2 regions of the Halomonas sp. AOP43-D1-4 genome follow, and region 2 is predicted to be linked to the other one. Evidence: riboswitches for the same ligand, from Rfam matches in the RefSeq annotation. Region 2 holds a riboswitch; the other holds the start of a gene.

Region 1 (14,890 bases), on a different contig from region 2:
GGGTATTGATTAACAGATTAGTGGTTAACAGAGTGGCGGTCGCTCAAAATATGGTGCAGCTCACCGCAAGCAACCAGAGGGTCATCACAGTTGATCACGATATCCGACTGAGCCAGCACATAGCTGCGCCCGGTAATCGTATTTTCAACCACCTGGTAGGCGCCTTCCTGATGAGTCCCTGTGAACGTGCCAATAAACCCGGTTTCACGTAGCGAGACCGTTTCCAGTTTATCCCCTATGTTGAGTCGACCTTCGTAGTTCATTAACGCGAGCCTGGCGGAGGTGCCGGTGCCGGTAGTACTGCGACAAATCACACCTGGATGAACGTAGGTTGTTGAACGAGAGCGTACATACCCTTCACCCACTTGCTCTTCGGGGCCCATAAAATGCAGGAAAGGCAGCGGACCTACATCACCCAGCGTGTAGTGGGAAAAGCCGCGTTGAGCTTGCAAGGCCTCAACAATTTTATGCGCACAGGCCGAAAGTGCCTGCTCTTCTTCACGAATAAGCTTAAAACCAAGCTCGGCAGCATCCACTAACGCGTAAAAGCCGCCGCTATAGGCGACAGAGTACGTCACGGTGCCGATACCAGGCACCTGGATGGTATCGCGGTAGGTATCAATATAGCTGGGCAAACCCTCACAGGTAACCGACTCGACCACGCCGTTATGCACACGCGCTTCAATATGTACCAGGCCTGCCGGGGCCTCCAACGAAAACTGCTGAATGCCTTCCTGCTTAGGCACAATCCCACACTCAAGCACCGCGGTTGCCGTACACAAGGTATTGGAGCCTGAATAGATCGGGTAGCCCATCACTTCCATAATGATATAACCTGCGGCGGCCTCAGGGTGCGTCGCTGGCACCAGTAAGTCCACCGACATCTCCGGAATACCGTAGGGCTCTTCCAGCAGCAAGCGACGCAAGCCATCGGCATCATCGCGCAGGTACTCCATTTGCTCCCGCACCGTGGCGCCCGGCAGAGCATCAATCCCGCCCGTTACGATTCGGCTGACATCGCCACCCGCATGAGTATCCATTAATTGAAGCGTATGGATCTTTTTCAAAGGCGTTGCTCCTGAGCGTTTGTTAGTGCAAAAGGTGCGCCGTGGGTATCCCACTGCGCATCCGGAACAATGACAATTTTGCCGAGATAATTGCTGCCCCGATTAACAAAATAGCGCTCGGCGTCATGCAGTTCAGAAAGCTTGAACGCCGCATGGAGAACAGGCTTGAGTTCACCACTACGAATCCAGGCGATTAGCTGCTCGGCTTCTTCACGAGTACCGTGAGAAACGCCAAATATCTGCACCTGGTAAAGGTAAATACGCGTCCACATGATCTCACTGAGATTACCGCCGCTGGCCCCTGCTATGGAAAGGCGCGGATAGGATTGGCGGTGCTGCATATCAACAATCATGGTGTCGATAAACAGATCGGTCATCTCGCCGCCGACCAAGTCCATCACCGCATCAATTGGCTTTCCGCCAGTGGCTTCTAAGACGCGGTTAACAAAGGTCGGCAGGTCGCCACGGTCAATGACGGCTTCGGCGCCTAACGCTTGCAGCGCAGCGGCTTTATCAGGCTGGCTGACCGCATAAGGAACAGCACCGACAATACGGCACAGTTGAATGAGCGCGGTACCTACGCCACCGCTGGCACCGCTTACCAACACGCGCTCGCCAGCCTTGATGTGTGCCGAGGTCATCATATGGTACGCCGTTTGATAGGAGCACATGCCCATCGCGGCTAGCTCAGCATCGCGGAGTTCGGGATTATCAATGGAGTGGAACTGGTCTGCGGGTACCGCAATATACTCAGCGTAGCCGCCATCGGCCCCATGGCCGTAGTAGTCGGGAGTGAGATTGATATCCCGGCGCTCATCCGCATAAATATTGAAATCAAGCAGGCCACGCTGGCCAATCCGCTCGGCATCCACGCCTTCGCCTACCGCTACGATACGCCCGGCTACATCTGCCCCCTGAATACGCGGAAACGTTAAGGTGGGCGTGCCACCCATGGCAAAGGACGTCACGTCGCCTTTCTCTTTGGTGGGATACAGGCCTTCACGCGCTTTACGGTCAGTATTGTTTTTCGCGGTCGCCGTCACCTGGACCAGAACATCACCTGGGCCGGGCAACGGCGTTTTGACGTCTTCACGATAATGCAGTTGTTCGACGCCACCATGCCCGACCAAGAGCATGGCAGCCATCGTAGAAGAAACGGCGGTAGATTCAGGCATTGTCAGGCTCCTTGATACAAAGGAATAAGACTAGCCGACCATAGCAAACTCTTGCTACCCCTTAAAAGCCTGCTGAATTAGAACCAGCCCTTTCGCCTGAACACCCAAATCAGCACGCCACCGATTCCTGCCATCATGCCTAAAATGAAGAAGTAGCCATAGCGATAGTGCAGCTCCGGCATGTAGTCAAAGTTCATCCCGTAGATACCGGCAACAAACGTTAACGGAACAAAAATCGCCGTAATGACCGTTAGAACGCGCATTGTAATGTTCAGTTGGTGCGACGAGATTGATATGTAACCGTCTACTAGGTCACCGCAAATGTCGTAATACATCTGAGTAAGCGTATAAAGCCGCTCAAAACGTTCGGCAACATCGTTAATGGCATGCAGCGTTTCACTTTCCTCACGCGGGACGTGCTCATAGTCGTAGACAGTTAACTCTTGGGTAATCCCTTTATGATAATTAAACACGCGCCGCATCTTAACCAGCCGGGAGCGGTACATGGTAATTTTGCGCATTAATACATCGTTGCCATTTTCATGTAATTCATCTTCTAAATCGCTTAATTCCGCTTCAAATTCAAGCAGGCTATCAATGTAATACCCAGCAGAGATATACATCACCTTGAGCGCCACCTGCTCCGGTGATTTCGCTAATAACGTCTTACCATGCTCCTTAAAGAGCCGCTCAATGCTCATGGCAACGCCTGGATGTAGCGTCACTAGAAAGCACTCACCAATAAAAAAGCAGACCTGCTGAGGAACAAAGTTTAGCTGGGCATCAAAAGATGAAATACCGCGGTAAATAATCAGTGCGTGGTTATCAAACTCTTCTATTTTGGGTGGTAAGCGCTCTTTATGGGCATCCTGAATAGCCATGGGGTGACACTCAAATTTACCCAGTAGCCGCTCAGCAGATTCTGCTGATTCCCCCTGCATATCGATCCATATATGACTGCCGGGGGTATTCTGCCATGTGACAAAAAGCTCTTCGCTCCCTTCATGGGTTTCGCCATCAGGGGTCGTCAAAATACTGCGAATCATAACTGTCCTTGGTTCCAAGGGGTTCTTAAATACGCTAATAACACGCTTACCACCGTGGAAGCTAACAAAGCACCTAGAAACGGCGCTAGTGTGGGTACACTGTTCGGAAAGCTTGCCGCCATTATCCCTTCGCTTATGCTGGCGTGACTCATCCACCCAGGCAAGATCGCACCCAATAGACCCGCCATGCCGCCACCGATAGCCGCAAGAGGCGTCATGCGCCGCCACAAGCCCAGCAGCACGGGCACCACGGTTGCAGCGCAGACTAAATCAGCGATTAAAAAAAGACGTAAAACAGACACACCCTGAAGTGCGACAACCACGACAGGCACCATAAGTAAAACGGTCATCCAGCGTGTGAGCGCGATAGAAACGCTTGGCTGTTCACTGCGCGACACGATCAGTGAGGCAATACCGCTTTGTAGCGTATCTACGCTGGACGCCACCAATGTAACGGCAAGCACTAGTGCCGTTATAGCTAGCCAGGGTGGCGCGTTATTGAGCAGTGCAAAAAAAGGCATGGGCGGTTCGCCCAGCGGAACACCGTTCATGGCAGCAAGCATACCCAAACCGCCAATCACCATAACGATCATGACCGTGGCGCCCCCTCCTACCCAAGCCCCGCGGGCCAAACTGTGGTCATCACGTGCCGCCCATACCCGCTGCCAGTAGCCCTGGTGAAACAAGTTCGCTGCGGTAACCGCGATGACAAGCGTTAGTGCCACACTAAGCGCATCAGAAGTGGCGATAGAGGGCCATGCCGCACTGCTCGGCATGGCAGGCAAGTGCCAAAGGGTGACGCTGGAAACCACCACTAACAGTGCAAGCAGCAACCATGCCTGCCAACGGTCAGTGGCCAGGCTTGCGCGCAGCCCACCGCTTACCGTGTAAAGCAACGTAGTGAGCGTTACTCCAATAATCACCCAGCTCGACGGAACATCAGAAAGCAGCGAGGTGATCGCTCCAATAGCGGTTAATTCAGCGGCTAAAAAGCAGGCCATATACACCACGGAAACCAGCGTTACCCAGTGGCGCACTCCGCGCCCATAGCACGCCTCAGCAAACTCAGCGATGCTCCGCCCCTCAGGGAGAGCCCGGCGTATAGACGGACCATAAAAGCCAAGGACGATAAAAGGCAGTGAGGAGCCAAGGGCATAGCCTGCCAAGGCCAATGGGCCAATAAAAGCGCCAATTTCTGGCGGCGCAAACAAAATCCAGGCCCCCATACCAGATGCAACAAAAGAGAGCCCTAGCGTGGTGCTGGTTTGTGAATTACGAGCGGTTACAAAGTCATCCAATGAGCCTTTACGCCCACGGGCTTTAAGGCCTAAAAATGCAAAGCAACAGAGCGCCGCGCCTAGCACGGCTGACGTTAGGTATGGCATGTCGCACTTCCTCCGCCGGTACTAACCGGTTCAGGTTCCAGGGTCTGCGTCATAGCATTCTCAGCCACGCAACGTGGCTCCCCTGGCGACAGTGAATTGAGAGCGTATCCTGATGTAAAGCGAGCTAACCGTCAAAATGAGCAGCTACTCGCGCCGTATCCTAGCCGCTAAATAGCTAACAGGAAAACGGTTTACTTCTGCTATTCATTCGCTACAACGTTGTCTAGACTAACAAAAGCTGCTGTAAACTGAGTCAAAGCATTACAAAATAAAAGTAGCTTACTGCCATTAGTGTTATAAAACATTAATGTTACAAGCGTCGCACAGGAGAATAAGCGACGCGCTTACAGGAAACCACTATGTCATACACCGAAGTCAAGGAGCATACGCAAGGGCGGCTCAATGCTCTGCTGCGAGCCCAGCGATCTACAGCATGCTGACTACGTTTTAAATACGCCAGATGATGTAAAGCGCGCGGTAAAAGACTTCGACCAGGCCATGAAGCAAAACGCTCCGCTACCCTCTGAAGGCCCTGCCATTTTGGCGATGCCTTTAGCAAATATGATCGCCATGCCAAAGCCGAAGGGCAAGAGGTCACCGACGAAAGAGGCGCCGTCTCTACTCGTATTGCATGAAAGCCAACTTAAGCCGATTGAAAAGCTACTGGAAGAAAGCTTGAGCCTGCTGAATGATTTTTAAGCCTTGAATACAACAACGTCACTGGCCCCCACAAGAACCAGTGACTGCTTAGTAAGTAAGCGTTAGCTTAATGCAATAGTACTATTGATACCGCTTGAAACGTTTTCAGGCTCAAACCAGCGTGCCGTTACCGTTTTGGTTTGCGTCCAGAAGGCGATCGCCTGTTTTCCATTTGGCCCTAAATCGCCGAGCTTTGAAGCACGTGAGCCAGTGAAGCTAAAATAGGCAACCGGCACCGGGATTGGCACGTTGATACCCACCTGCCCCACGTCTATATCAGTTTCAAAGCGCCGCGCCACCCAGCCAGAATTCGTGAAGATAGACGTGCCGTTGCCGTTAGGATTAGCATTAATAAACGCAATCGCTTCGTCGAGTGTTTCCACGTTGACAACGCAGAGTACCGGCCCAAATATCTCTTCACGGTAAATGGTCATCTCCGCAGTCACATCGGTAAATAACGTCGGCCCCACAAAATTGCCCTTCGGATAATCGCGTACCTGGCAGTTACGCCCGTCAAGCAATAGCGTTGCGCCCTCCTTTTCACCGGTCTCGATAAGACCTAACACCCGCTCCTTGGCGGCAGGCGATACCAGCGGCCCTAAATCGGCATCCTGTTGAGTGCCAGGCCCCACTTTCATCTGGCCTGCAGCATCCACAATATCATCAATCCATTGTCGCGCCTCACCGACCAGCACCACGACCGAATTAGCCATACAGCGCTGGCCTGCGGCGCCAAATGCTGAGCCCAGCAGATTGTTGATGGCTTGGCTGCGATTTGCGTCGGGCATAACCACACAGTGGTTCTTCGCCCCCATCATCGCCTGCATACGCTTACCCGCATCTGCCGCCCGCTTGTAAAGCAATGAGCCGACGTGGGTTGAGCCAATAAACGATAGCGCTTTAATCGTTGGGTGATCGACAATCTGGTTGGCAACCTCAGGACCGCCGTGCACCACGTTCAACACCCCAGCTGGCACACCGGCTTCATGGGCAAGCTCCACCAAGCGCATGGTCGAGCTGGGATCCTGCTCAGAAGGCTTCAACACAAAGGTGTTGCCTGTCGCGATGGCCAGTGGAAACATGAAACAGGGCAGCATGATAGGGAAGTTAAAGGCCGTAATACCGGCCCCTACGCCTAGCGGCTGATGTAGTGTATAAACATCGACGTCGCTTGCCGCGTTCTCGGCCACCTCTCCTAGCTGGAGCGAGGTAATCGAGCAGGCGTGTTCGACCACCTCCAGACCTCGCCCTACTTCACCTTTGGCGTCTGGCAACGTTTTGCCATGCTCTTCGGTGATTAAGGCGGCTAGTTCATCGGCGTTGTCACGAATCAGTGCCTGCAACGCCAGCATAATACGCATGCGCTTTCCAAGCGGTACCTTGCGCCACTCTCTAAACGCATGATGGGCACTTGCAATCGCATGCTCTACTTCTTCTGCCGTGCAAAAAGGCACCCGGGCAACCACCTTTTGGGTCGCCGGATTAACCACATCACGCCACTCCTGGCTTTGAGACAGGACGGCTTGACCATCAATGATCATGGGAATTTCGCGAACGGCCATTACGCTTGCTCCTGATTATGATTGTGTTTGTAACAGAGGCAGTCTCTATAGCTGCCCCAAGGCCAAGAATAGGGTATATCAGCAAGTTAACGTAAACGTCAACTAGCGGTTAGTGACAATCCCGATTAGCGATGACAAGACGCCAAAGACAGTGCAAACGCATGTTTAACCGCTTGACCTCCCCTCCCAATAAGGGATGATAATACGGCGCACCCAGGAGATGTCTCTTTGCCTCAGCAATACATGCCCACCGCTATGACGTCTCTCCGGCTCGGCCAAGTGGGCCTCTGGAGCTTGGCGCTATTGCTGTGGTGCGCCGCTCCTCACGAGGCGATGCCGCGGGCTGCTGAGCCAGTTCATCACTCAACCCTGGAAGACCACGCCAAGCCGCTGAACGTGCTGGCTAACCCACTTAATCGCCTTAGTCTGGGCCATGACAAGCGACGCCAAAACCCGGTAGTAATTCAAAATGATACCGGGGTGGCTCTGCCCGCCCATGAAAGATGGCCTGGTATTGCGCCTGCCGTTTATCACTGCGTATTGAATACCCTTGGCTCATCGACCCCAGGCTTACCAGGTGGCCTTCCTCCCTGCAGAGCACCACCCTACGCTTAACAAATAACGACGGTTAACAGAGGCGCGTAACGCCTCTTTGCCACGGACATGACACCAGGCATTTATTATTAAAAGGTCTGGCCATATCAAGTTATTTCAGGAATCGTGCGTATGTTTCTGGTGGACCAACTTATTTTACTAGCAGCCATCCTGCTACTGGTCGGCATTATTTCAAGCAAGCTGTCAGCTCGCTTGGGTATGCCGGTACTCGTACTGTTTTTAGGAACCGGTATGCTTGCGGGGGAAGCAGGCATTGGCGGTATCGACTTTAATAACCCTGGTTTGGCACACGCGCTAGGCACGTTGGCACTGGCAATGATTCTGTTCGATGGCGGCTTACAAACGCCCCTCGCCTCAATCCGCCTGGTGTGGAAGCCAGCCTCGCTATTGGCCACGCTCGGCGTTTTGATCACCTCAATGATTACCGGGGTTGCTGCTGCTTATATTCTAAAGCTCCCCTTGTTGGATGGTTTATTACTCGGCGCCATCGTCGGCTCCACCGACGCCGCTGCGGTTTTCTCATTACTGCGTAATGCTGGCATCCATATTAATCAACGACTCAAGTCTACGCTTGAAATTGAAAGCGCATCCAACGACCCGATGGCGATTTTCTTAACCATTGGATTACTTGAAGTACTGGTTAACGATATGCCCCTTGGAGTGGGCCTGTTAAAACTCTTTATCCTGCAAATCGGGGTAGGTGGCGCCGTCGGCTTGCTGGTCGGCTGGGCAGCCGTTCAACTTATTAACCGTATTCATCTGGTCACATCGGGCCTTTATCCCGTTCTGGTTGCGGCATGTGGGCTCTTCGCCTTTGGCGTTGCTGCGAACCTTGGAGGCAGTGGTTTCCTGGCGATTTTTATTGCAGGCGTCATGATCGGCAATCGCCCGATTGCCTTTCAGCGCAGCACATTTTTGTTTCATGACGGATTAGCGTGGATGAGTCAGATCGTCATGTTCGTGGTGCTTGGGCTGCTGATTAATCCTGTTTCCCTACTGGATGTATGGCTGGAAGGCCTGATGATCGCGGCTATATTAACCTTGGTGGCTCGCCCACTCGCCGTCACTCCCATTCTTAAAATGTTCGGTTTTACGAACCGCGAAACCGGGCTGGTTGCTTGGGTAGGCCTGCGTGGATCAGTGCCCATTATTTTGGCTATTTTCCCACTGATTTTCGGCCTGGAAGGCGCTGAACTTATCTTCAACGTGGTGTTCTTCGTGGTATTAATTTCTGCCACGATTCAAGGCACTACGCTGCCTTACTTGGCGCGTAAACTGAAACTTACCGAACCACCGCCTGTTGTGCCTGCCGCCAGCCTGGAGATTACTTCATTGGAGGATGTTGACGCCGACATTGTGGAGTATCGGCTAGGCGATTTTACTCGTGCAGCCAACCGCCGTTTATCGCAACTCGCACTGCCTGACGGCACAGTGGTGGCCATGATCACCCGTGGCAAAGACGTTATCCCACCGCGCGGGTCCACTCAATTACAGCCAGGCGATCACTTGTTTGTCGTGCTGCGTTCACAGGTTCTGCCGTTTGTTGACTGTATTTTTGCGGAGGGAGCCACGGTCGACAACTACCAACTCCCCAATCAAATATTGCATCTGAAAGGCAACACCAACGTTGACGAAGTATTTAACTCCTATGGCATTACGCTAGACCGTGATATGCACTGCACATTAGACGCGCTTCTGCGTGAGCGATTGACGGACGAACCGCGCATAGGTGACTCAATAACGTTGGAAAACGTGACCCTCTCCGTTCAAGGCGTACTTGATGGGCGCATTACCACGGTAGGTTTGGCCATCAGTCAGCCAGAACTCACTGTAGAGCAACACCCCGCCTGACACCCATACGTAAAGGCCACCCGCTATTAACGGGTGGCCTTTAGAAATACCTCAACGTGCTGCAAAAATGTCCTGCAAGAATCGCATTTCAGAACCAGTTCTTGCTGGACTAGCCCTGCAGAAACAACTCAGGCAGCTTCGTAGGCGGCTTTAAGCCGGTAAAACTCATCAACAATGGCGGCCATTTCAGCGGCGTCATAATGACAAAGGCCACTGACCACCAGCTTTTTAGAGCCGACACCGATTGCAGCGCCCTTCGATTCAATGGAAAACTCAAGCAATGCGTCTGCTCGCTTCCCCTGCACATCCAGCGATGAGCGCGTTAAGGCGAGGCCTGGTGTAAACCCATCCAAACGCTCTAATGAAAAACCCATGCTATCGTAGATAACCAAAGGGCGTTTAGGGTTAAACATTACCCCATGCTTTTCCATTAGCGGCTTTAAATAATGCGGGAAATTTTTGCCTGAGAACGCCACATAGCAGCGAGCAAAGGCTTCAATAGCAGCGCTATCGTGGGTCGTCTCGCCATCACGAACCACCTGTAAATAACATTTTCCACTCTCATCACTTACGTGAAGCTCGCCATTTTCTGCTTCACTAAAGAGCAGTGGCGTATCAGCACTTACCATATTGGTGAAGCGAAATTCCATTTGCCGCGACAGCCCGAACTTTACCAGTATTAGCGTAAACAACAGGTCACCAGGCACGCAGAAACGTCGCGCACCCGGATTATGGATCGGGTTGTAATCACCTGCCACGCCTTTAGCGAAACGGCTGGCCTGCTCGGCGGAGACCACTACATACTCTCCGTGTTGCGCGTAAAAATCCTTGAACATGGCGTTTGCTGCCTGCCTAGCGTTGAAATCGAAAACCCATAACTATCCAGCGTCGCGCATAATGCCATAAAACGCGCGCCAACAGGAGTCACCTGCCAGGAAGCGAGTATGTCAAACACGAACATTACTAAAAAGCGCTTATCCCGCGTTGTATTGGCTACCTTGATCAGTAGCCTGTTTATCATAACGGTTTGGCTGGTGGGCAGCTACTGGTTGCTGAATAGTCAGTGGTTACCGGAAAGAATTTCTCAGTTTGAAGGTATTGAGGTTCGCTGGAGCCAAGGAACTAGCCGCCACCCTGGACGCTGGGAAGTAGACAACCTTTATCTTGCCCGTGAAGACGATGCGCTACCGATGGCAATTGAGGCCGAGCATGCCACGCTCACACTCTCGTTATGGTCGCTACTGCGTGGCGAGTTACATATCAAGGCATTAGAGGCCGAAGGAATTCGCCGCTTAACGGTGGGTGATATCGCCCTTGAAGCGCAGGGCACGCTAGAAGTGGCTGATACAACCCTTAGCCGTGAAAACCTGGCCATACCCCATGTGAACCTGGCAATCACAGAAGGCCGCCTGATACGCCCAAGTGACCACGCCACACTGGTTAACGCCATAACCCTTGAAGCCACTGCAACGCTTGATGAGATCACGCCCACGGACCCGGCCACGGGTGCACTTAACCCTGAACTGCTAGCGGCACTTTCCGCAACACTTGATATTAAGGCGCAGGCAGATGCCTGGAATGTATTCATGCCCTACCTGGAGGCCATTCCGTGGCTTTTCCTGGACGGCCGCGGCGTACTGGAGGGCCATATTGAACTTGCCTCAGGCACACTTAAACCAGGTAGCCTGCTTACTTTGAAGGCACCTGAATTACGTTTAACGCTGGATGAGCGAACGCTTTTAGAGCACGATCAACCAACGACCTGGAGAGAGGCAGATGCACCACCCCCGCGCCACACAGCAACCGGTAGAGGAAGCGTCCAGCTACGCGTAGCCGATCACCACATTGATTTTGAGACTCGCCTGCAGGATGTCACGCTGGCAGATACACAGCCCTATGCGGTAAATACCGCCTTAAGCCTTAAAAGCGATATGGCCAACCAGCGCCTGGACCAACTAACTCCACCCACGGATGCTGAGCTGGCGCTTGAAGGCACCATTACCCGGCTGGACATGATGGACCGCTACCTCGCCAATACGCTGGAGGGTCAGGGCATTCGCTTATCCGGCAATGGCCGTTTAGAGGCTAGGGTTAGCGTTCGCGACACTCACGCCCATAGCGCCCATTTGCGGGTCGAGGCAGACGCAATCGCGGTCAACGCACTGGATATGACCGCTCAAGGGCAAGGCATACTTAACGCTGAGCTAAAGGACGCCTCGATGGTGGACGCGACACTTGGTTTCTCCCAGGCAACACTTTCCCACGCTGACCAAACACTGCTTAACGACGCGACACTTGACTTGGTAGCACAAAGTCCTATCGAACCCGTATTAGCCCGCAGCCACGCCACCGCGACACTTCACTGGCAGGACGCCCGCATGGCCAGTATTAGCGCCCTGCAACCGTATATTGCCACCTACCTGCCGGACCCGGCTCCGTTTAGCCTGGTCAGCGGCCAAGCGCAAAGTAATGGAACGCTCCATATTACCCCTGAACAGCTTAGCGGAGCGCTTACCTTAACCGGCGATTCGCTCACTACCCGCTGGCAGCGTGATGAGCAAAGCACCCTGCTCACTAGCGATATGCAGCTTTCACTGCAACTACGCGAGGCCGCTACCGATGGCACAAGCGTTGATATCAGTGGTAGCCGTTTACGCTGGCAGGTCGCTGATGACACACAGCCCGAAGAGCGCCTGGAAAGTATCTTGGTGATTCGCGAAGGCCGCTTTCAACGGCGTGGCGAGATTCCCAGTGGGCAGTTTCAGCTAGAGGGCAGCGTGCAGCGCTTGAGTTTTCTGAACGCCTTTTTACCCACAGATCACGGCGTTTCGTTGTCTGGCAATGGGCAACTGCTCGCCCAAGGCTCTTTTAGCGGTAAGCGCCTGTTGGCACCTACTCGGCTGCGTATCGATGCCAACCAGCTTGAAGTCACCTTTTTAGACTACCAGGCCAGCGGGCGCGGCGAGCTAACCGCGCAAATCGACAGCCCCGAACAGGCACAACTTTCGCTGGGTATTCCGCGCTTTTCGCTACAGCGTAACGGTGATGACCAACCTCATGTAGAGGGGCGTCACTTTGCCTTAACCACCCAGACAGACCAGCTCAGCAAAGTATTCATATCGCCAGAAGCAGAATACTTTGTTACCCGAATAGACTTGCCGATTACCGAAGTGCCGGACTTTACTCGCTATAACCGCTACTTGCCTGCAGATGCAGGCCTTCGCCTGCTTGGCGGTCAGGCAAGCCTGGGCAGCGAGTGGCTCTTGGAGGGGATGAGCGCCCAAGGCAACATGACCCTACGTGCGTTTGGCGCCGACCTCGCCCTTCTTGATCAGCGGCTACGTGGCGATATCGAACTCTACTTACAACTTACTGAAGGTGATTTACAGGCACGGCGTTTTACGGCTAATGACTCATTTCTGCGCTTGGAAAATGTGTTCCGCATAAGCGAGCAAGGCGCTCAGGACGCAGGCTGGTGGGTGCAGCTCTCCATGGATGACGCACAGCTTACCTGGGATGACCCCATTCGCCTGTCCACACAGCTGCGTCTGGCCATGCGCGACACCGGCTTGGTCGCCAGGTTGTTTTTAGCCCGTGCCCGAGAAAGCGACTGGCTCGGCAGGCTACTCAACGTGCACAATGTTAATGGCACCGCTGAACTTGCGCTTAATGGCGAACGTATCCAACTGAGCAACCTGGTACTCACCGGCGGCCCTCTACTGCTGCTTTCCGATGTCACGCTTGAAGAGCAGAGCACCAATGGCGCGCTCTATGCCCGCCTTGGCGCACTTGGCATAGGCGTGGAGCTTGTTAACAGCGAACCCAGGTTACACGTACTGCAACCCAAGCGGTGGTTTGACCGCTGGCGGCAAGCGGTTCGTTACCCTCGTCCTGATTAGCGCTTTTTGCGCTGGCGCCGAATCATCCTGACCCGCTCTCTGGCTTTAGCCGGCGTCGAAAGCGGCGCTGCTGAACCCGTCTCTTTGGGCGGCAAAGTGACCCAAGCAAACACCGGCAATGCCAAGTGCCAGCGAATCGCGGCTAACCGCAGCCCCAGCGTAATCGCCAAGGCCATGGCGATACTAACGCTCAGCGGCGTATTCAAGGTGTTCAGCGCGACATATACAGTGCCGCCAGCCATGGCAGCGGTAGCGTAGATCTCTTCGCGCAGCACCATCGGTACGCGCTGAGCCAGCATGTCGCGGATCATTCCGCCGGCGACACCGGTCATCATGCCCATCAATACCGCCACTACACCGGAGGTTCCCAGCAACAGCGCTTTATGGGTGCCGATGACCGTAAACAAGGCAAGGCCAAAGGCATCCGCAATCGGCAAAAACCTTCGCGACAAGCGATGAATATAGTGGAACCCCACCAGCGAAATGCCCACCGTTGCCAGGATAACCCATAAGTAAGTGGGATCAGCGACCCAAAAGACAGGCCGCAAGCCCAGCACTAAATCACGCAGTGTACCGCCACCAATACCGGTCACAGCGGCCAACACCAGCATGCCAAACGGGTCCATTTTTGACCGACACGCAAGGATAACGCCCGATAGCGCAAAAACAATCACACCCATCATGTCCAACCAATACACCACACCCGTCACGTGATTCCCCTTTGTGCGCTATGTTTTTTAAAGCGGTTTCTTAAAGCAGGCAGAATACCACTAATGCGTTTTTCGCCTATCGCTTGCTCATTCGCTAATTAACCCGACTTAACGCCGTGGCTTAGGGTACGCTTGTGAGAACTTTTTAAAAGGAGGTGCTATGGATTGGAACCCTGCTTATACATGGTTAGTACTGGCGCTACTTCTCAGTTTAGGGGAGTTAACCTCTGGTGCAATGGTACTACTGGCACTGGGTATTGCTGCCGCGCTTACCGCGGCGGTCACTGCCCTTGGGCTCTCTCTACCTTGGCAATTGCTGAGCATGGGCATTTTTTCTGGCCTATTAGTTCCCTTGGGTGTGATGGTGATTCGTCCGCGCTTTTCTCCTCGCGGCGTTGCCTACGGCACCACCGGCACTGGGGTCGAAAAAGGCAATCATTACCATACGTTGCGCCGCGATTATGACGATGCGACCGGTATCAAAATTAACGGCGACTTTTACCGCTTGCGCGTTATGGACACAGGTGCCACAGAACTTCCACCCGATACGTCCGTTATCTTTCAGCGCTTTGAAGGCACCACAGCGCTGGTTGCCCTCCCCTCGTCAGCCCCTAACCCTTTGCAAGACGATACCACCCTACGCAAGGAGCCTTAATAATGGATTTACCTATTAGCCCCGGTTTATTAATAAGCCTGATTATTGTCGTTATCGGCATTGTGATTATTTCCAAAGGGCTGGTGATTGTACGTCAGTCGGAAGTAATGGTAGTTGAGCGCCTCGGCTCATTTAATCGTGTGCTCGAAAGTGGCATCAATATCATCGTTCCCTTTATTGAGCAGCCCCGCGCGATCACCATGCTGCGCTATCGCAAAATGGGCGA
Region 2 (14,890 bases):
GAAAAACGTAGACGTACTGGTTAAAGGCCCAGGTCCCGGTCGTGAATCCGCCGTGCGCGCACTCAATGCCGCAGGCTTCCGCGTGCAAAGCATCGTAGACGCGACGCCCATTCCCCATAATGGCTGCCGTCCGCCTAAGAAACGCCGCGTTTAAGGAGACAGATTCATGGCTCGTTATATTGGACCGAAGTGCAAACTGTCTCGTCGTGAAGGCACCGATCTCTTTTTGAAGAGTGGCGTGACTCCCTTCGAGAAAAAGTGTAAATCCGAGCAAATCCCGGGTGTACACGGCCAGCGTCGTCAGCGTCTTTCAGACTACGGCTTGCAGCTTCGTGAGAAGCAAAAAGTACGTCGCATGTATGGCGTACTCGAAAAACAGTTCCGTAACTACTACAAAGAAGCTGCTCGCCTGAAAGGTGCGACCGGTGAAGTATTGTTGCAGTTGCTTGAATCCCGACTGGATAACGTCGTCTACCGTATGGGTTTCGGCTCGACTCGCTCTGAAGCGCGTCAGCTCGTTAGCCACAAGGCGATTTCCGTGAACGGCCGCACCGTTAACGTTGCTTCCTACCAAGTGAAGCCGGGTGACGTTGTTGCTATTCGCGAAAAGGCGAAGAACCAGGCACGTATTCAAAACGCGTTGACCATTGCGGCCAACCGTGGCGATATCCTCTGGATTGAAATCGACGCCAAGAAGATGGAAGGCACTTTCAAGGCTCTGCCTGAACGCGGTGACCTGACTGCCGACATCAACGAAAACCTGATCGTCGAGCTGTACTCCAAGTAAGCGGCGTTAATTAATCTGCTTCTTGAAGCCTGGGCGGGATAGCAAAGCTAACCGCCCAGATGCTCTTGAGTACGGTTCTTAAGAACTCAGTATCCGTTTGGCAGCCTGAAAGGTGTTCATATGCAGCGTTCAGTGACAGAGTTTCTTCGTCCTCGCGACATCAAGGTCGAAGAAATCAGCGCACATCATGCCAAAATCGTTCTCGAACCGTTCGAGCGTGGTTTTGGTCACACCCTGGGGAATGCACTGCGTCGCATTCTGCTTTCGTCTATGCCCGGCGCTGCCGTGGTAGAGGCTGAAATTGCGGGTGTAGAGCACGAGTACAGTGCGCTCGAAGGGGTGCAGGAAGATGTCATCGAAATCCTCCTGAACTTGAAAGATGTTGCGATCAAGATGCACAGCCGCGATGAGGCGGTGCTCTCGCTGAACAAGCAGGGCCCAGCCGTCGTCACTGCTGGCGACATTGCGCTTGATCATAGCGTCGAAATCGTCAACCCGGACCACGTCATTGCACACGTCAATGAAGGTGCCGAGCTGAAAATTCAGCTTAAGGTAGCGCTGGGTCGTGGCTACGAACCGGCTGACGCCCGTGGCTCTGATGAAGAGACCCGTGCTATTGGCCGCCTGCAGCTGGATGCCACCTTCAGCCCTGTCCGCCGCGTTTCCTACTCGGTTGAAGCCGCTCGTGTTGAGCAGCGCACCGACCTCGATAAGCTGATTATCGATCTGGAAACCGACGGTACTTTGGATCCGGAAGAGGCTATCCGTCGCAGTGCGACCATTCTGCAAGAGCAGCTGGCCGCCTTCGTCGACCTTGAAGCTGATAAAGAGCAGGAAGTCGAAGAGGAAGAAGATCACGTTGATCCAATCCTATTGCGCCCCGTAGACGATCTTGAGTTGACCGTTCGCAGCGCGAACTGCCTAAAAGCCGAGAATATTTACTATATCGGTGATCTTATCCAGCGCACAGAAGTTGAGCTGTTGAAGACACCGAACCTCGGTAAAAAATCCTTGAATGAAATCAAGGACGTTTTGGCGGCGCGCGGCTTGTCCCTCGGCATGCGGTTGGAAAATTGGCCGCCCGCTAGCCTGAAGGACGACAAGGCCACCGCGTGAGTGTCGACTTGAGTCCCAGTTTGGTAAGGAATTACAACCATGCGTCATCGTAAGAGTGGTCGTCATCTGAATCGCACCAGCTCGCATCGTCAGGCCATGTTCAAGAACATGTCTGTCTCGCTGGTCGAACATGAAGTCATCAAGACAACCCTGCCCAAGGCCAAGGAACTGCGTCGCGTTATCGAGCCGCTGATCACCTTAGCCAAGCAGGATAGCGTTGCGAACCGTCGTTTGGCGTTCTCTCGCACACGTTCCAAAGAAGCCGTTGGCAAGCTGTTCAATGAGCTGGGTCCGCGTTACGCCGAGCGTCCGGGTGGCTACATCCGTATTCTCAAGTGCGGTTTCCGCACCGGCGACAACGCGCCTATGGCGTACGTTGAGCTAGTAGACCGTCCGGTTGCTGAAGAAGCCGCTGCTGAAGAGTAAATCTTTAGTTGCTGCCTCTTTAAAGCAGAATGAAAACCGACCCAGCTGGGTCGGTTTTTTTATGCCTGGCGTATCGAGTAATGCCGCTATAAACGTTAAATTGTCCGACGAGCGTGCTAGTCTAGAGTGAATTGACGGGGCCATTGGCGCTGCAGTTGTTTACCCTTGGGAACTGATTCATGGCGCATTATTCAATGCGGGGGTGTACGCGTGCAAGCCGAGGAAGAAGTGTGCGTCTCGTTTCCAGCGTAAATGAATCATCAAGGGGCAGACATGGTGACGAGGGGAGTAAACGATAACAAGGCGTCGAGGGCATGGCTAGCGGTAACGATGTTACTGCTATTGATCATCACCACCTCGACCGTGCAGGCGAATCCACGTTACGCAGGTATTGTGGTCGACCTTGATAACGGTGAAGTTTTATACGCAGAAAATGTGGATGCACCGCGTTATCCTGCTTCGCTGACCAAAATGATGACGCTGTACATGACCTTTGAAGCGCTGGAAAGTGGCACTTTAACGCTCAATGAGCCCCTCGCTGTTTCTGCCCAGGCCGCGGCCATGCCCGCTACCAAATTATGGCTTTCTGCGGGCAGTACGATTCCTGTCGATACCGCTATCCGCGCCCTGGCTGTGCGTTCGGCGAATGATGTCGCCGTTGTGGTGGCTGAAGCATTGGGCGGTAGCGAGCAGCGCTTTGCGCGGCTTATGACCGAAAAGGCGCGAGAGTTAGGTATGACAGCCACGACCTTCCGCAACGCCTCGGGACTTCCTGATGACCAGCAAATTACCTCCGCGCGGGACATGCTCACACTTTCGGTGCGTGTCATGCAGGATTTTCCACAGTATTACCATTACTTCGGTCTTCAGGAATTTACTTATCGCGACAAGCGCCACACCAGTCATAATCGGCTGGTGCGCGACTATCCCGGTGCCGATGGTTTAAAAACCGGCTTTATTCGTGCCTCTGGCTTTAACGTCGCGACGACAGCGGTGCATGATGGCCGGCGGCTGGTTGCCATTGTGATGGGAGGGTTTAGCTCTTCATCGCGTGATACTCATATGGCCGATTTACTCGACCGAGGCTTTATGCGCGCTGAGCTGCGCGATCAGCGTACATGGGTCGCCAATACCAGTTTCTCTCAGGAGTTTATGGGGTTTGGTGGTTCTACACCTCCCGTGGCACCCCCCAAGGCGCCAACACCTGCGCCAAGCCAAATGCTTGCCAGTATTGAAACGACCACGCTGTCACCTGCCCCCAATACCAGCGTAGACGAGCAACTGGCCACGATCACCGTTGAAGGCCCGGCCGAGGCGTCCCGCGCGTCTAACGCTGACCCTTTGCAGGACTTTATTCAAAGAGAGCGCTTGGTGGAAGCTCCCCCGACCGGCGCCTGGGGTATCCAAGTGGGTGCATTTAGCCAGCAAGGGCAGGCTCAACAGCTGGCCCAACAAGCGGCCCAGCGCTTAACGCAAAACTTGGCCGGACGCGTGGAGGTGGATACGCTTGAAGGCCAAACGCCGGTATACCGTGCTCGCCTGGTGGCTTTGGATGAGCACCGCGCCCGTGAAGCCTGCCGTGAACTACAACTGCAAGGCATGGAGTGCATGGTGGTCAACGCAAGCCTTTAAGCCTTGTTTTAAATGTCAAAAAACCCCACCAGCTTTTATGAGCTGGTGGGGTTTTTTTATGGTTGATGTCACGACCCACTACGGCTTTTCACCAGTGCACACGTACGCGCGCAATCGCTTAGGCTAGGCAAAGGCGTACGCGTTCATTGCCAGCACGCCATGCTCAACGCTGCGGTGGAGCGGTGTGACATCACCGCCTGCGCCCATGGCTACCAGTAACGGCTGAAAATGCTCGGGCGTTGGATGATTCCTGCTCGCTTCGGGGGCCGTTTGCCAGGCAAGCAACGCCTCACGGTCATTGTTCACAAGCTGGGTGTCGACCCACTCTGCAAAAGCGCCGACCCAGTTGGGCATTGGGTTATCAAGCGGCATGGTTTCGTAAAGGTTATGGGTCAGGCTGCCCGACCCGATCACCAGAATACCTTCTTCACGCAGTGGCGCCAGGCGCTTACCCAGCTCAACCAGCTTGTCGTTGGACCAACGCACAGGCAGCGATAGCGTAACGACAGGAATATCCGCCTTGGGAAACATCAGCGAAAGAGGTGCCCAGGTGCCGTGGTCAAACCCTCGTTCCACTTCTGAGGCGCCCAGTAATTTGGCCAAGCGGTTGGCCAGTGCAGGCTCGCCAGGTGCTGGGTACTGCTGCTCGAACAGTTCGCGGGGAAAGCCGCCGAAGTCATGAAGGGTTTCTGGCCAAGGGCTGTTACTGACTTTCAGCGTCTGACTTTCCCAGTGCGCCGAAACCACAATGATCGCCTTGGGCGTCAGTCGCTTGCCCAGCGAACGTAAAAAGTGATGGGCAGGCGTAGGGGTGAGGATCAGCATGGGAGAGCCGTGGGATATAAAAAGACTGGGTAGCATAACAACGTCTCCTGGCAGAAGGCCCTGGCAGTGACCAGGGCGCGAGCAAAGGCATGGCGGAGAAAAGGTGATAGATAAACTCGTTTGGGTGCGCCTAACGCGATTAGCTAACGCGGCGGTTCAGTGTAAAGCTGCCGCCGCCTAAACCTGCCTGCACGAGCAGGGCAACGGTCCAGAATGCCGGGAACTCCCAACCACCGCCAGCGTTGGTAAACGCCCAGCCGTTGCCAAGATGCACGGACGTAGCACCCAGCAGCAGAGGAATCATTGCAAGGCTAATCCAGCGCGTATAAATACCCAGAATCAAGGCCAGGCCGCCGCCAACTTCTCCCAGAATCGTTAAGTAGGCTATAACGCTTGGTAGGCCCAGTGACTCAAAGTAGGCGACCGTGCCCGGCAGGGTAAACACAAACACCTTGGTCAGGCCATGGGCGAGTGCCATCACGCCAAGTGATAGTCGCAGCAGAGCGATGGCGTGGGGTTGAAGGTTCGTGCTCATGGTGGAAGAAGATGCATTCATGGGGTATCTCCATTGGGCAGTGCTGAAAGTTCAATGGGGACACTTTACGTTCATTGACGGCAGAGATAATCCACGCGTACCAAACATCACTGTTGCGAAATAGGCGACAATCCCATCTCCTGCTCCCAGTAAGGCGGGCTACCCCAGGCGTCCGTTAACAACTCAATAAACCGCTCTACCTTGGCAGGTAAAAAGCGTCGCGCAGGGTAAATGGCATGAATATCCAGCATCTTGGGGGGGATGTGCGGCAGTACCTGAACCAGCCGCCCAGCGATAATGCTCTCCGTTACCAAAAAGCTGGGTTGATGAGCGATACCGATGCCTGCCTCGGCGGCATGGGTTAAAACATCGCCATTGTTGCTTTCAAGCGGGCCTTGGGGTGTCAGTGTCATATGTTCAAAACGCCAGTTGCTATTGGCTAAATCGCTGCGGTAACGCAGGCAGCGGTGGTGCGCAAGCGCCTCTGCATTTGCCGGCACGCCATGGGTTTCAAGGTACGCCGGAGATGCGCAAAACAGCATTTGACAGCGCGTCAGGCGCCTGGCGATCAGGCTTGAGTCGGGCAGGTTGCCAATACGAATGGCCACATCGTAGCCCTCTTCGAGAAGATCCACGCGGCGGTCACCTAAATCCAGGCGTACATCCAGGCCAGGATATGCCACCATAAAGCGCGCCACCAGCGGGGAGAGGTGGCGCATGCCAAAACTCATGGGGCCGTTGATGCGTAAACGGCCGCTTATTTCAGAAATGCCGCTGCCTACGTCGGCGGCAGCCTCATCAAGGGCCTGTAAAATCGCTTGGGCATGCGCAAGGTAGCGCTCGCCCTCGGCGGTTAAATGCAGGCGCCGCGTGGTGCGCTGAATAAGCCGCACCCCGAGCGTCTCTTCAAGGGCCATGACAACGCGTGATACCCGCGTGCGGGAAAGATCCAACGCCTCAGCGGCCCGCGTGTAGCTGCCAAGCTCGGCAACTTTGACAAAAGCGGCAATATGGTCGAGCTGGTTCATGGCCGAGCCAACGCCCGTGCGGCCTGGTAAGGGTCAGGCTGGCCACAAATGGCGGAGATAACCGCCAAGCCATTGGCACCGGCTGCAACGACCTGCTGGGCGTGTTCAGCCTTGAGCCCGCCAATGGCCACGCTTGGCAAGGTGCAGGCCGCGGCTAATTGAGCCAGGCCTTCAAACCCCAACGGTTTAGCATGGTCCTGCTTGCTTTGGGTGGTAAACACCGGGCCCAGGCCCACGTAGTCGAGCAGGGCCACGGGGGCTGCGTGAAGCTGCTCAAGCGTATTAATCGAAAGCCCGATAATTGCCTCTGGCCCCATGGCTGCCCGTGCCTCTTGAACCGCTGTATCGCTTTGGCCGACATGCAGCCCATCGGCGCCGCTTTGCAAGGCAACGTTCAAGCGGTCATTAATCACCAGCGGTACCCCGCTACCCGCCAGGGCGGCTTTCAAACGCTTGGCCTGTTCAATCATGTCGGGATCGCTTGCGTGTTTATCGCGCAGTTGAACAAAGCTGACGCCCCCTTTGACGGCCTCAATCACGGTGCGCTCTAGCCCTGCGGCTTTACAGAGTTGAGCGTCAGTGACCAGATAAAGCGAAAGATCAAAACGCATTAGCCTTCCTCCAGCCCGGTAAACTGACGGACGTCTGTAGGTGTTAGCTGATACAAGGCGTCCAACAGGGCTACCTGAAAACTACCCGGGCCTGCCGCCTGTTGTCCAGCGCGGCTACCCGCGATAGCAAAGCTTGTAAGTGCGGCTAACGTGGCGTTCAAGGGAGCTCCGGGGCTGGCCGCTACAAAGGCGGCAACGGTGGCACTTAACGCACAGCCAAGCGTAGTGACACGCGGCATAAGCGCATGCCCGCCGCTCAGACGCCAGTGCTGAGTGCCATCGGTAATAAAATCCTGCACGCCGGTCATCGCGACAATACAGCGCTGCTGCTTGGCGAGGTTAATGGCGGCCTCACGCGCTTCATCCGTAGAGGCCGTGGCATCCACCCCACGGCCCGCGTGGGTCAAGCCGGAAAGCGTCATGATTTCTGAGGTATTGCCACGGATCACGCTGGGCTTAAAAGCCAATAGCGTTTGTGAAAGCGTTTGACGGTAGTAGGTGGCGCCCACCGCAACCGGGTCCAATACCCAAGGGGTATTGCGCTCGTTGGCCGTTCTGGCGGCAAGCTGCATACCTTCTGCCCAGTGTGGTGAAGGTGTACCGATATTGATCGAAAGTGCCCCGGCCAAGCGAGTAAACTCAGCGACTTCCTCAGTTGAATGCAGCATGGCTGGGGAAGCGCCAACAGCCAGCAGGCAGTTAGCCGTGCTGTTCATCGCTACAAAATTGGTAATACAGTGCACTAACGGCGTGGTGCGTTGTACAGCGGAAAGCGCGTCGCTCAGCGGGAGTGATGTCATGGCCACCTCACAGCGTAGATCGGGTGTGATGACACCGCGACTTCCTACGCCGGTATTATCCGGTTCAGGTTCTAAGGGTGCATCTCAGCTTGAGAGTCTCAAGCGCCCCTGTCGTCAGGCTACTATCCTTGCCTTGGGCGGTGCTGTAAAGCGCAGACGATGTGTAAGGGGAGGCCGGTAGGGTAAGCGGGGCTGGAATAATGGCTGTTCTGCCCTCATGGTATGTCATCACAACGGCATCATGCGGTGTGAAACGGTTAGCGATAGGCTTGTACACGGTATGGTTTTTGTCAAAGATAACCGCTCAATCAATTCATTTAACAGCATAATTCCCACAAGGAGCCCAAGATGACTTTGCAAGGTGAACAGCATAAAGGCGTTCGTCCGGCCCCTGCGAAAACCCAAGGGTTTCGCTTAAACCATACGATGCTGCGGGCGAAAGACCCCGAGCGTTCATTGGCCTTTTACTCCCAGGTATTTGGCATGCAGGTGCTGCGTCGGCTGGATTTCGAAGAGATGCAGTTTTCGCTCTACTTTCTGGCGAACCTGGAAGCCAACGACCAGGTGCCGGAAGATACCCAGGCGCGTACGGCCTGGACCTTCAGCCAAAAGGGGCTGTTAGAACTTACCCATAACTGGGGCACCGAAGACCAGGACGATTTTGCCTACCACGATGGCAATGCCGAACCGCAGGGCTTTGGACATATCTGCTTTAGCGTGCCGGACTTGGAAGCGGCCCAGGCGTGGTTTGATGAGCACGATGTGACGTTCATAAAGCGGGCGGACCAAGGCAAAATGCAGGGCGTCATTTTTGTGAAAGACCCGGACGGCTACTGGATCGAAGTTATCCAGGCCGACCTAATGGCGGCGATGGGCGACTGATATGGCACACTTGCTGTTTCGGCTGCGCTACGTTACCGATGAAGAAGCCATGGAAGTCCGCTCACTACTGGCAGAACATGGTTTTGATACCTATGAAACGCAGGCCGGTTTTTTCCGCTTAGGGGTGGACGCTATCTGGCTGCGTGATGAAACCCAGCGTGAGGCGGCCGAAGCGGCACTGGCGGTGTATCAAGCCGAGCGCTTCACCAAGGCTCGGCAAGCGCACGCCGAGGCCGTGAGCCAAGGCGATGCACCTACCTTATGGCGCCGCTTGGCGGCGCATCCCTTTCAGGTCACCCTGGTAATAGTGGCGGTCGTCATGGTGGTACTGCTTACGCTGCTGCCATTTCTTGGCCTGACACGTTAATCAAGCCGCAGGTGCCCGCGTTTTAAGTAGAGTTTGACCCCTTCGCTGCCCGCGCTAAGTTGGGGAGCGGCGCCGGGAGGGTAGCGACACCAGCTGCCCGTCGGGTATTCGGTATCGCCGTCGCACAAGGTGCCTTCCAGAACAAACGCTTCCAGGCCACCGCCCAGCGTCGGGTAGGCAATCGTCACGCCCGCCTCCCACCGCTCCAGGCTGGCGCGCTCCTGGTGAAAGGTATGCAGCATTTTATAGGTAATGCCTAGGCGACGGTCCGGCTGCCAAGGTAAACGGTGAGCAGGAACGGCCAGTTGAAGAATGTCATTGGCTGCAAACTGGTGAAGCTTCACCAGGATGAGCGCGCCCTCATCGCCTATGTGCGGGGTGTGGCCCGTACCGATAGGATTACGCAGATAGGTGCCCGCGGGGTAGCGGCCGTGTTCATCACCGAACACGCCCTCTAGTACAAGGATCTCTTCCCCGCCGTCGTGGGTATGTGCGGTGAACTGACTATTGGGCGCGTAGCGTACCAGGCTGGTCGCTCTGGCGACTTCCTCGCCGATGCGATCAAGCATCATGCGTGTGACGCCTGCACTGGGCGAATCGACCCATTGATATTGGTCCGGCGTTACGCAGGCAAAGTGGCTAAAGTCGGCGTTAAGGCGCATGGTGTTGGCTCTTTGCAGTGGGGGGATCGCGGTAGTGCAAGTCTCCTTATCCACCACCCAAAATGCAATGCATAAAAGAGCGCTTTAATGACGAGCCTTTAGGAAGGCTCGTGGCATAAAGGCGGTTTTTTTTCAGGGCGTCGCCGCAAGCGTCGTCAGAATATGGTGGGCGGCCTCAATACGTGCCTGGTTGGGATAATTGCGGTTGGCGAGCATCACGATGCCTATTTGCTGGCTGGGTACAAAGGCGACATAAGCGCCAAAGCCATTGGTTGAGCCCGTCTTGTTAAACCACACATCGTCATCTGCCGGTAACGGTGGCTGAAGCTGCTCGGCCTCGTTCGCCTCCAGCACCATCTCCATTGAATTGCCTGCTTGTAGCTGGTCAAGCGACACAGGGTAGGCATAGCGCTCCCAACCGAGGCCTTGGGTCATATCGCCCACGTTGACGTAACCCATCCGGGTTGCTTCCAGTGCTTCGCGCAGCGGTTCATCCACCGCTGAGTTGTCCATGTTGGCGTTAATGAACGCCAGCATATCGGCGCTATTCGACTTTACCCCGTAGGCCTCTGCATCCAATACGCCGGGGTTCACCCGAATCGGCTCACCCTCTTTTGAGTACCCGAAGGCGTAGTTCGCCTGCGCGTCTTCAGGTACCTGCAAGTAGCTGTGTTCAAGGCCGAGTGCTGAAAACACGTGCGCTTCCATCAACTGGGCGTAAGGTTTTCCAAGCCGCTGGGCGGTCAGGTAACCGAGTAATCCAATGCTCGGATTTGAATAGAGTCGATGGGTGCCGGGCGCATACGTCGGTGCCCACTGGCGGTAGTAGGCGACCATGTCGTCTTCGTTGTTGACGCTATCTGGAAACTGCAACGGCAGCCCACCCGCCGTGTAGGTGCCCAGTTCCAATAGGCTGATGTTATCAAAGGCGCTTCCTTCAAGGGCTGGCAGGTACTGGCTGGCGGAGTCAGAAAGTGACAGAGCACCGCTGGCCTGAGCGTAAGCCGCCAGCGTCGCCGTAAACGTCTTGCTGACGGAACCCAGCTCAAACAGCATATCGGTAGTTACCGGCACGCCAGCCTCTTGATCGGCGACCCCATAATTAAAGTAATAGGGTGTGCCCCTAACGCTCACCGCTACGGCCATGCCCGGGATACTGTGCGCGTCCATCAAGGCTACGATAGTGTCGTTGACCACCGACGCCACCGGCAGACTGCGCGGATCATCATTCGCATAGCCAAAAGCGCTGATAAGAAACGAACCTGCCACAATAAGCGCATTCTTTGCTGTTAACATCTTGTTCATCAGAAAACCCGTTACGTGTTGTTGGTTAACATCGGGTGTTGGCCCCGCTGATTCGTTGCTTACGTTACGGCGAACCGTACAAGGTGACAAACAGCGATATTTTGCATAAGCCATTAGAAAAATTTGGGGGTCTGTGTCGTGCGTCCCTACTTACCACTAAAAGCCCTGCGTGCCTTTGAAGCGTCGGCCAGGCACCTGAGTTTTACCCGAGCGGCTGCCGAGCTATGCGTGACGCAAGCGGCCGTAAGTCATCACGTAAAACTGCTGGAGAGCCAGTTGAAGGTAGCGCTGTTCACCCGCCTGCCGCGCGGGCTGATGTTAACGCAAGAGGGCGAAATGCTACTGCCGGTCCTCAAGGCGTCGTTTGATCAGATTACGCACACGCTGGATCAATTAGGCGAGCAGAACTACCGGGAGGTATTGAATGTGGGCGCGGTGGGCACGTTCGCCGTCGGCTGGTTGTTGCCCAGGCTTGCTGACTTTAAGGAGCGTTATCCGTTTATTGATCTGCGCCTTTCGACCCATAACAACCGTACGGATATGGCTGCGGACGGGTTCGACTTTGCTATCCGCTTTGGAACGGGCGCCTGGCACGGTATTGCGGCCCAGCCCTTGTTGCCAGCCTCGCTGTCGGTCATGTGCACGCCTGACATCGCCACCCGGCTAAAGACGCCGGCTGATGTCGTGGGTGAAACATGGCTACGCTCTTATCGCACCGATGAGTGGACGCAGTGGCTACTGGCGGCGGGGTTATCAAGCAGTGTTTCTGTGCCAAGAAGTATCGTGTTTGACTCTTCTATTGCCATGATAGAAGCCGCACAGCAGGGTGCAGGCATTGCCCTGGCGCCGCCTTCAATGTTCTCACGCCCGCTCACCAGCGGTGCTTTGGTACAACCGTTCAGCACCGCGGTGAGTTTAGGCGGGTACTGGCTGACGCGCTTACAGTCGCGGCCAGAAACCCAGGCCATGGCCTGTTTTAGAGAGTGGCTGACCCTGGCAACCAATGCCTAGTGGCTATGGCTATGCTCGCTGTGATCATGCCCGTGGTCATGGTCATGGTCATGGTCATGATCGTCATGTGCATGGTCGTGGCCGTCATGCGCATGGTCATCATGGCCCGGTTGGGCCAGTGCTTCGTGCAGCACTACCGCATTGTGGCGCATCATGCCAAGGTAAGTGCTCGCTTCGCCCTCGGAAGAGAGCGCATCGGCATACAGTGTTCCGGCAATCGGCAGGCTCGTCTCTTCAGAAAGTTGCTGAATGACCGCAGGATTGGTCATGTTTTCATGGAACAGGGCTTGTACGTTCTGGTCGTTGATCACGTCCACCAGCTCGGCCATGCTGGCGCCGCTGGGTTCTACTTCGGTTGATAAGCCGGTAGGTGCCAAAAAGTTGACGCCGTAAGCATTCGAGAAGTAGCCAAAGGAGTCGTGGCCAGTAATCACGCTGGTTGAGGCCGGGATCTCGCTGATGAGCTCACGAATTTCAGCATCGACTTCTGCCATGCTGGCCAGGTAATTATCGGCGTTAGCTTGGTACTCATCGGCGTTAGTTTCATCGGCCTCAATCAACCCGTCACGAATATTGGCAACGTAAATCCGCGCTTGGGCCATATCCTGCCAGGCATGAGGATCAAATTCACCATGCGCATGGTCGTGTCCGTGATCATGGTCGTGTCCGTGATCATGGTCGTGGTCATGCCCGTGGTCGTGCCCATGATCATGGTAGTCGAGCTTGTTAATGCCATCGGTGGCCGTTATCAATGCGCCGTTGTAGCCGCTGGATTCAATGAGCCGCTCCATCCAGCCTTCGAACAGTAGGCCGTTGAATACCACAAGATCCGCTTCTGTCAGTGCGCGTGCATCGCTTGGGCGAGGGGAGTAGACGTGCGAATCACCGTCAGGCCCCACCAGCGATGTTACTTCAACGTGCTCACCGCCCACGTTCTCGACCATATCGGCCAGGATGGAGAAGCTTGTCACCACCTGAACGCGGTCTGCTGCGATGGCCGCGGGCAGTGCCAACATGGCGGATACGCCAACCAATAAGCGCGAAGATAACCGTAAAGACATACCGACTCCTGTTGAATGATGTTACGTAGATGCCTCAGCACTGAGCGGGGCTGTTTTACGCCTTAGCCGGGCAGCCAGGCTGTGGTAGCGCCCAAACATCGCCGAGAAAAGATAGCCCACGCCGGCCAGCAGAATAATGCTCGGCCCCGAGGGAATATCCAGATGAAAAGAGAGCAGCAAGCCACCGGTACTGGCGACCATGGCGATCACAACGGCAATCGCCATCAAGCCTTCAAGGCGCCTACTCCAAAAACGCGCGGCAGTGGCGGGCAGCATCATTAAACCTACCGCCATCATCGTGCCCAGCGTTTGAAAGCCCGCCGTCATGTTGAGCACCAGCAAGGCTAAAAACACGCTGTGCACCCAGCCGTTGCGGCGGTTTTGGCCGCGTAAAAAAAGCGGGTCCAAACACTCCACCACCAGCGCGCGGAAGATGATCGCTAGGGTCACCAGAATCAGCGTGCTGATGCCTGCAATCAGTAGTAATGCAGTGGCGTTAACGGCCAAAATCGACCCAAACAGAACGTGGGTTAAGTCAACGCTGCTGCCTCCCATCGAGATCAGCATGACCCCCGCCGCCAGCGAGATAATAAAAAAGCTCGCCATGGCCGCATCTTCACGCTGGCCGCCTATCTTCGATACTGCCCCGGCAAGTAGCGCCACCATTAACCCGCACAATACGCCGCCAATACTCATAATGGGCAGCGAGAACCCGGCCAGTAAAAAGCCGATTGCCACGCCCGGCATAATGGCGTGCGCCAAGGCATCGCCGATCAGACTCATGCCGCGTAGCACCAGAAAAACGCCCAAGGGCGGGGCCGCAATGGACAGCGCTAACCCACCGACCACCGCGCGGCGCATAAAGCCGTAATCAAACGGCGCAATCAGCCACGTATTAAGCAGTTCCAGCATGGTGCTCCCCCAGTGTAAAAGGTACTGCCTGGGCGGGCAGTGGCTGATGATGTAGTTCACTGGGTGCCACCCAGCGGGCATGGCCGCCGTTTAACATCAATATTTCATCGGCCAAGCGGCGTAAATGGTCCATATCGTGCAGAACAATAATAATCGTCGTACCGTCATCGGCCATCTGGCGCAGGATACGGATTAAAATATCGACCGTGTCGCTGTCCACGTTGGCAAAAGGCTCATCCAGCAGTAACAGCTCGGCTTCCTGCATTAACGTACGCCCAATCAAGGCCCGCTGGCGCTGGCCACCGGAAAGCTCGCCTAACGGGCGGTGAGCCAAGTGCGAAATACCCAAGCGCGCCATGATGTCGCGACCTTTACGGTAGTGCGCCGCACAGTAGCCTTTTAGTGCCCCATGGCTTGGCCAACTGCCGGTCATGACCAACTCCTCCACGCTCATGGGAAAGGTTAAGTCCAGCGCCAACTGCTGGGGCAGCCAGGCACGGCGCTCAGAAGGAACGCTGCATATGACGTTGCCACCTGCCGGGCGAAGTTCGCCCATAATGGCCTGGATCAGAGTGCTTTTACCGGCCCCATTGGCACCCACTAACGCCGTAATAGCCCCCGGCCTGATATCGCCATCCACATGCTCAAGCACGGTGCGATGCCCCTGGGCCAAGTGCAAATTCTTAAGCTGTAAGCGTGATGTTGTGCGCTGACTCATTTAGGCCACCCACCAGCCCACACCACCAGCGCCCACAGCGCCACAAGCGGTATCGTCACCAGTAGCAGCCGTTTCGTGGCCGACAATGACATTAAAGAGAAGTGGCAAGGCCCCTCCCGGTTATGGCGGTGCGTGCGATGACTCACAGAGTACCCTCTTAATAATAGAATAAGTTATAACATAACAATTGGCGAAGCCAAAAAAATTGCTGA

What was found. A riboswitch is a leader RNA that binds a small molecule or an ion and turns the genes downstream of it on or off. The one in region 2 is predicted to bind thiamine pyrophosphate.
Region 1: linked by a shared signal. The riboswitch ahead of ACT3RQ_RS11435 (sodium:solute symporter) and the one ahead of thiM (hydroxyethylthiazole kinase) in region 2 are both predicted to bind thiamine pyrophosphate.

What each region holds. Positions count from the first base shown of each region.
Region 1 is NZ_JBQSVY010000009.1:95,077-109,966, forward strand. It holds gene ACT3RQ_RS11420 (proline racemase family protein) at 18-1,040, opposite strand; gene ACT3RQ_RS11425 (zinc-binding dehydrogenase) at 1,064-2,242, opposite strand; gene corA (magnesium/cobalt transporter CorA) at 2,320-3,288, opposite strand; gene ACT3RQ_RS11435 (sodium:solute symporter) at 3,285-4,673, opposite strand; TPP riboswitch at 4,663-4,767, opposite strand; gene ACT3RQ_RS11440 (hypothetical protein) at 5,076-5,372, shown strand; gene ACT3RQ_RS11445 (CoA-acylating methylmalonate-semialdehyde dehydrogenase) at 5,435-6,934, opposite strand; gene ACT3RQ_RS11450 (hypothetical protein) at 7,163-7,549, shown strand; gene ACT3RQ_RS11455 (potassium/proton antiporter) at 7,661-9,400, shown strand; gene ACT3RQ_RS11460 (DUF3581 family protein) at 9,529-10,236, opposite strand; gene ACT3RQ_RS11465 (hypothetical protein) at 10,345-13,299, shown strand; gene ACT3RQ_RS11470 (trimeric intracellular cation channel family protein) at 13,296-14,009, opposite strand; gene ACT3RQ_RS11475 (nodulation efficiency, NfeD-like protein) at 14,170-14,664, shown strand; gene ACT3RQ_RS11480 (SPFH domain-containing protein) at 14,667-14,890, shown strand, end outside.
Region 2 is NZ_JBQSVY010000005.1:58,854-73,743, forward strand. It holds gene rpsK (30S ribosomal protein S11) at 1-154, shown strand, start outside; gene rpsD (30S ribosomal protein S4) at 167-787, shown strand; gene ACT3RQ_RS06770 (DNA-directed RNA polymerase subunit alpha) at 908-1,903, shown strand; gene rplQ (50S ribosomal protein L17) at 1,943-2,329, shown strand; gene ACT3RQ_RS06780 (D-alanyl-D-alanine carboxypeptidase family protein) at 2,660-3,961, shown strand; gene ACT3RQ_RS06785 (DODA-type extradiol aromatic ring-opening family dioxygenase) at 4,085-4,822, opposite strand; gene ACT3RQ_RS06790 (DoxX family protein) at 4,926-5,342, opposite strand; gene ACT3RQ_RS06795 (LysR family transcriptional regulator) at 5,429-6,349, opposite strand; gene thiE (thiamine phosphate synthase) at 6,346-6,960, opposite strand; gene thiM (hydroxyethylthiazole kinase) at 6,960-7,760, opposite strand; TPP riboswitch at 7,785-7,880, opposite strand; gene gloA (lactoylglutathione lyase) at 8,109-8,642, shown strand; gene ACT3RQ_RS06815 (DUF6164 family protein) at 8,644-9,009, shown strand; gene ACT3RQ_RS06820 (cupin domain-containing protein) at 9,006-9,671, opposite strand; gene ampC (class C beta-lactamase) at 9,804-10,967, opposite strand; gene ACT3RQ_RS06830 (LysR family transcriptional regulator) at 11,115-11,987, shown strand; gene ACT3RQ_RS06835 (metal ABC transporter substrate-binding protein) at 11,984-13,048, opposite strand; gene ACT3RQ_RS06840 (metal ABC transporter permease) at 13,070-13,960, opposite strand; gene ACT3RQ_RS06845 (metal ABC transporter ATP-binding protein) at 13,944-14,678, opposite strand.